DNA from 2 places in the Methylorubrum extorquens genome. Region 1 is predicted to be linked to the other one. Evidence: predicted binding sites of a transcription regulator. Region 1 holds the regulator's gene; the other holds the start of a gene.
What was found. The regulator HrcA, encoded in region 1, represses chaperone genes, less so after heat shock. The targets are predictions, from matches to a motif close to GTTAGCACTCNCNNNNNGNGAGTGCTAAC.

Region 1 (3,410 bases):
TCGCGATGACGACCTTGCCCGAGAGGATGCGGTGCGTGCTCACGCGATGGCCTTCCGCTGCAGTTCGACGAGCCCCGCGACGCCGCCCTTGGCGAGCCGGAGCAATTCGAGGAACTGTTCGTCCGTGAACGGCTCCATCTCGGCGGTGCCTTGCACCTCGACGATGCCGCCCTTGCCGGTGACGACGAAGTTCGCGTCCGTCTCGGCCGCCGAATCCTCGGCGTAGTCGAGGTCGAGCACCGGCTGGCCCTTGTAGATGCCGCAGGAGACCGCCGCGACATGGTCCTTCAGGGGATCGACCGAGATGATCGAGCGGGCGCGCATCCAGGCAAAGCAATCGTGCAGGGCCACCCAGGCACCGGTGATCGAGGCGGTACGGGTGCCGCCGTCGGCCTGGATCACGTCGCAATCGACGGTGATCTGTCGCTCGCCGAGCGCCGGCAGGTTGGTGACGGCGCGCAGGGAGCGGCCGATCAACCGCTGGATTTCCTGCGTGCGGCCCGACGGCTTGCCGGAATTGACCTCGCGGCGGGTGCGCTCGTGGGTGGCACGCGGCAGCATCGCATACTCGGCGGTGACCCAGCCCTTGCCGGAACCGCGCAGCCACGGCGGGCCGCGCTCTTCCAGCGAGGCGGTGCAGAGCACACGGGTGTTGCCGAAGGTGACGAGGCAGGAGCCTTCCGCGTAGCGGGCGACCGCCCGCTCCAGCGTGACGTCGCGCATCGCGTCCGCCGCGCGCTTCGAGGGCCGCATGGCTTGGTAAGCTCCCGTTTCGAAAATCGAAGCCCGGGCTCTTAGGCGCTGCCAGCCCTGGCGGCAACCGCCGCCCGGCTTGTCCCAGGGCGATCCGCCTGAAGGCGATGGCCCTGGATTCCTTGCCAGCCTCAGTTGCCGGCGCCCGTCTCTGCGGGCCGAGGCTCTCGCTTCGCTCGAAGCGTCTCAGGACCGAAGTCCCGAAAAGCCCGCTCCGCGCGGCGCGCCTTGCGCCATGAAGCCCCTCGGGCGGCTTCGAGCGATGGACATGCCCCTTTTCGCTCGGAGAGCCTCCGGCATGAAAAAGGCCGCCGTCTCGCGACGGCGGCCCTTCAAACGACCTTCCGGCCGATCACCAGCGGCGGTGATTCCAGTGACGGCGGTGGTGATGATGGCGCGGGCCGCCGAACCGGTGATGGCGGTGCCAATGGCCACGGTGACGCATGTGGCGGCGGTAGTGGCGGCGATCACGGCGGTACTGCGCCTGCTCGATCATCTCACCGGTCGGCGCGGTCGCCTCGGTTTGGATCGGGAGCGGGGCAGCCTGCGCAGCGCGGGGCGCCGAAGCGAGGCTCAAGCCGGTGACCGCGATCGCCAGTGCGGCGACCTTGACCATGGTCTTTCGTGCGCCAGTCAGCACTATCGGAGGCTCCATCTTTACTCGGGTGAGGGGGCCGCGGATCGCGGTTCGAACCGCCGCCCTGCTTACCAAACGACTCGGGGAGGCAGAATGATCCCTATGATTTCCCGGCCGAACTCGTGCAGGGTGTCGTTTGCCGGCTGGGCACCGTCCGTCCTTCGTCGGTCGCGTCGCGGCACGATAGGATTGATCGGCGGCGCCCAAGCGCTCACACTCGTTTGTCAGGGTCCTGCATGCGCCAGGTTCCTCTTCCCTTGATCGAGGCTCTACAGCCCATCGTGAATCCGCAACCCCAAGCGCTCGCCGCCCTCAACGAGCGTGCCCGAGAAATCTTCCGGCAGATCGTCGAGAGCTACGTCACCACCGGCGAGCCGGTAGGGTCGCGCAATCTCGCGCGCATCCTGCCGATGAGCCTGTCTCCGGCCTCGATCCGCAACGTGATGGCGGATCTGGAGCATTCCGGACTGATCTTTGCACCTCACACATCGTCCGGGCGCCTGCCGACGGAGCTGGGCCTGCGCTTCTTCGTCGATGCGATGATGGAGATCGGCGATGTCGATCTCGCCGAGAAGGCGCGCATCGAGGCGCAGATGCAGGCGGCAGCCTCGCGTCACACCTTCGATTCGGCCCTGGCCGAGGCGTCCTCGCTGCTGTCGGGCATCTCCCGCGGGGCGGGCGTTGTGCTGACCACCAAGGTCGATGCCGGGCTCAAGCATGTGGAGTTCGTGCGGCTCGATGCCGAGCGCGCGCTCGTGGTTCTGGTCTCGATCGACGGAACGGTGGAGAACCGCCTCGTCGATCTTCCGCCGGGCCTGCCGGCGGGGGCGCTGCAGGAGGCCTCGAACTTCCTCAACGCCCGCCTGCGGGGCCGCACCCTCGATACCCTGCGTGCCGATATCGAGAACGGCCGCACGGAGATGAAGCGGGAGCTCGACACTCTGACCGAGCGATTGGTCGATGCCGGGCTCGCCACCACGGTCGGCCCGTCCGAGGCGCGCCAGCTCATCGTGCGGGGGCAGGCCAACCTTCTGGACGACCTGCGCGCGGCCGAAGACTTGGAGCGCATCCGCTTGCTGTTCAACGACCTCGAGACGCAGAAGGATGTGATCGAGCTGCTGGCGCGGGCGGAGCAGGGCGACGGCGTGCGCATCTTCATCGGCTCGGAGAACAAGCTGTTTTCGCTCTCCGGCTCCTCAATGATCGCCGCCCCCTTCCGCGACAGCGCGCAGAAGATCGTCGGTGTCGTCGGCGTGATCGGCCCGACGCGGCTCAACTATTCCCGCATCGTGCCGATGGTGGACTACACCGCCCGCGTGGTCTCGGGGCTGCTCGACCGGTCGCGGTAGGCGTTGCTCCGGCCGTTCCGAAGCATCGCGCCCGTGGCAGCGCCCGGGGATTCGAAAGCAGGAAGCGGGAAGCGCGGCGTCCGGATGGAGCCGTAGGCAAGGGCTCGGACTTGCCGGAGTTTGCCCATGCCAACCGTCGTCAACCGCACCATGTCCCCGTTCGAATGGGCGATGCTGCTCGGATTGTCCGTGCTCTGGGGCGGATCGTTCTTCTTCGCGGGTGTGGCACTGTCCGCGCTGCCGCCTCTGACGCTCGTCGTCCTACGCGTCGGATTGGCCGCGCTGATCCTCAATGCCGCCCTGCCTCTGGCCGGCATCCGCCTGCCTCGCGGCCGCGACGTCTGGATTGCCTTCTTCCGGATGGGGCTCCTCAACAACGTCGTGCCCTTCTGCCTCATCGTCTGGGGACAGACGCAGATCGCCTCGGGGCTCGCAGCCATCCTCAACGCCACGACACCGCTCTTCACCGTCGTCGTCGCCCACCTGCTGACGTCCGACGAGCGGATGACCGGAAGCCGGATGGCGGGGGCGCTCACCGGCCTCCTGGGTGTGGCCGTGATGATCGGCGCCGGGGCGTTCGCCGACCAAGGGAGCCATCTCCTGGCGCAACTCGCGGTGCTCGGCGCAGCCCTATCCTACGCCCTGGCCGGCGTCTTCGGGCGGCGCTTCCA
Region 2 (3,410 bases), 380 kb from region 1:
CAGGGCGAACCGACCGAAATCGGCCGGACCCAGCATGCGGGCGATGGCGATGCCGAGGATGAAGTTCAGCCCGGCATTGAGGACGAAGGCGGCGATGACGGCCATAGGATGGGGTGCGCTGCTCGCTCGGCCTTGAGGCCGGACGGGGGAGCCTCGCAGCTAGCCGCCAACAAAGCCTGAATTGTGGGGCGCCCTCCGCCCGAAAGCGGATGGTCCGGCGCCGTTGGAGCACCCTCCGATGAGATGGTTGCCGGTTCGTCGGAGGGTACTTTAGAGCCAGCCCTTGGCCTTGAAGTAGAGCAGCGGCACGATCGCCGAGATCACGATCAGCACCAGACCGTAGGGGTAGCCGTAGGCCCAATCGAGTTCGGGCATGTGCTTGAAGTTCATGCCGTACACCGAGGCCACCAGGGTCGGCGGAACGCCGACCACGGACACGACCGTGAGAACCCGGAAGGCGTTGTTCTGCTCGATGTTGATGAGCCCAAGCGTCGCGTCGAGCAGGAACTGGACGGTCTCGGAGAGCCGCGTCTCGAACTCGTCCAGCGAGGCGATGTCCTGCGCCAACGTGTCGAAGCGCGGCGCGTCGCCCTCCGCGAGGGTCTGCCCGCACTCGCCCTTGGCGAAGGCGGTGATGCGTGCGAGCCCGAGCAGGCTGGCACGGACCTTCGACAGGGACTTGCCGTGGCGCCCTACCGAACGGAGCAGGCGGCGCAGGGCGAGGTCGCGCCGCTTCGGCGCGGTGGCGTCACCCTTGCGGGCGCCGGGCCGGGCACTGGAATCGAAGTCGAAGATTCGGGTGGAGAGCGTATCGAGGTCGCCCGACATCTCCTCCAGCAGGTCGGCGAGGTTGTCGACCAGTTCCTCGACCACGAGCAGGAACATGCGGGTGCTGGTGCTACCGTCGCCGTCGCGCTCGTCCACACGCTTCCGGACCGCCGCGATGGCGCGCATGTCATGGAAGCGCACGGTGACGAGGTGGTCCGCGTTGAGCAGGAAGCCTAGCGGCTTCAGGCTGAAATCCGAGCGGTCGAAGGTCACCATCGGCGTCGATAGGGAGAGGCCGTCGCGGTTGCGGCGCAGGCGGCTCGACGACTCGACCTCGCTCAGTGCCGCGCGCGAGGGCACCCGGATGCCCGTCTTGCGCTCGACCTGCGCGGCCTCCTCGGCCGTCGGATCGTTCAGGTCGATCCACACCGCGTGATCGGGCAGGCTTGCGCCGCCCCCCGCGCCGCCGTGCTCGACCGCGCCGTTTGCCCCTTGAAGGCTCATCATGGGGAAGGATCGTCCGTGTCGTCCGGAGTGGACGGGAAATTCGTGCGAGAACGCCGCAGCGGGAAAGACGCTGCGCCTTGACTCAAAAACGCCACGCGCCTATCTCGCCAGCGTCGTTAGCACTCACTTGCTTGGAGTGCTAACAATCAGGTGGATCGCGGTCGTCCCGGCCGCATGAAGACCAACCGCCATTCCGAAGCAAGAGGGCAGCTCATGAAGTTCCGTCCGCTGCACGACCGCGTCGTCGTCCGTCGCATCGAAAGCGAAGAGAAGACGAAAGGCGGCATCATCATCCCGGATACCGCCAAGGAGAAGCCGCAAGAGGGCGAGATCGTCGCCGTCGGCCCCGGCGCTCGCGACGAGCAGGGCCGCATCAACGCCCTCGACGTGAAGGTCGGTGACCGCGTGCTGTTCGGCAAGTGGTCCGGCACCGAGGTCAAGATCGACGGCCAGGATCTCCTCATCATGAAGGAATCCGACATCATGGGCGTCGTCGCCCTCTAAGGCGCGCATCCTTCCACCGCCCTTGGAGGCCGCCAGGGTACCGCCCTCGGCCGGCTTCGGGGCCCCTTCCATCATTCGAGGTAAACTCACATGGCAGCGAAAGACGTACGTTTCTCCGCCGATGCTCGCGACAAGATGCTGCGCGGCGTCGACATCCTCGCGGATGCCGTCAAGGTGACGCTCGGCCCCAAGGGCCGCAACGTCGTGATCGAGAAGAGCTTCGGCGCGCCGCGCATCACCAAGGACGGCGTCACCGTCGCCAAGGAGATCGAGCTCGCCGACCGCTTCGAGAACATGGGCGCACAGATGGTGCGCGAAGTGGCCTCGAAGACCAACGACATCGCTGGTGACGGCACCACCACCGCGACCGTGCTGGCCCAGGCCATCGTCCGCGAAGGCGCCAAGTACGTCGCCGCCGGCATCAACCCGATGGACCTGAAGCGCGGCATCGACCTCGCCACGGCCGCCGCGGTGAAGGACATCACCGCCCGCGCCAAGAAGGTCGCCTCTTCTGAGGAGGTCGCCCAGGTCGGCACGATCTCCGCCAACGGCGACAAGGAGATCGGCGAGATGATCGCCCACGCCATGCAGAAGGTGGGCAACGAGGGCGTCATCACCGTCGAGGAGGCCAAGACCGCCGAGACCGAACTCGACGTCGTCGAGGGCATGCAGTTCGATCGCGGCTACCTCTCGCCGTACTTCGTGACCAACGCCGAGAAGATGGTCGCCGAGCTCGAGGATCCCTACATCCTCATCCACGAGAAGAAGCTCTCGTCGCTGCAGCCGATGCTGCCGGTGCTCGAGGCCGTGGTGCAGACCGGCAAGCCGCTCGTCATCATCGCCGAGGACATCGAGGGTGAGGCGCTCGCCACGCTCGTCGTGAACAAGCTGCGCGGCGGCCTGAAGGTCGCGGCCGTGAAGGCTCCGGGCTTCGGTGATCGCCGCAAGGCGATGCTCGAGGACATCGCGATCCTCACCAAGGGCCAGACGATCTCCGAGGATCTCGGCATCAAGCTCGAGAACGTCGCCCTGCCGATGCTCGGCCGCGCCAAGCGCGTCCGCATCGAGAAGGAGACCACCACGATCATCGACGGTCTCGGCGAGAAGGCCGACATCGAGGCCCGCGTCGGCCAGATCAAGGCGCAGATCGAGGAGACCACCTCGGACTACGACCGTGAGAAGCTCCAGGAGCGTCTGGCCAAGCTCGCGGGCGGCGTCGCGGTGATCCGCGTCGGCGGCGCGACCGAGGTCGAGGTCAAGGAGAAGAAGGACCGCGTGGACGACGCGCTCAACGCCACCCGCGCTGCGGTGGAAGAGGGCATCGTCCCGGGCGGCGGCGTCGCGCTGCTGCTCGCCAAGAAGGCGGTCGCCCAGCTGAAGTCCGAGATCCCGGACGTCCAGGCCGGCATCAAGATCGTCCTCAAGGCGCTCGAGGCCCCGATCCGTCAGATCGCCAGCAACGCGGGCGTCGAGGGCTCGATCGTCGTCGGCAAGATCACCGACAACGGCGGCGAGACCTTCGGCTTCAACGCCCAGACCGAAGAGTACGTCGACATGATCCAGGCCGGCATCGTCGACCCGGCCAAGGTCGTGCGCACCGCCCTTCAGGACGCGGCCTCGGTCGCCGGCCT

Region 2: the regulator HrcA is predicted to act here: its motif matches at 1,391-1,419, upstream of groES (co-chaperone GroES).

Annotation. Positions count from the first base shown of each region.
Region 1 covers NZ_JALJXF010000001.1:518,939-522,348, forward strand. Annotated here, with positions in the region: gene rdgB (RdgB/HAM1 family non-canonical purine NTP pyrophosphatase) at 1-43, opposite strand, end outside; gene rph (ribonuclease PH) at 40-753, opposite strand; gene J2W78_RS02550 (hypothetical protein) at 1,106-1,408, opposite strand; gene hrcA (heat-inducible transcriptional repressor HrcA) at 1,627-2,739, shown strand; gene J2W78_RS02560 (DMT family transporter) at 2,866-3,410, shown strand, end outside.
Region 2 covers NZ_JALJXF010000001.1:898,752-902,161, forward strand. Annotated here, with positions in the region: gene J2W78_RS04325 (lipopolysaccharide biosynthesis protein) at 1-105, opposite strand, end outside; gene J2W78_RS04330 (magnesium transporter CorA family protein) at 271-1,275, opposite strand; gene groES (co-chaperone GroES) at 1,489-1,779, shown strand; gene groL (chaperonin GroEL) at 1,870-3,410, shown strand, end outside.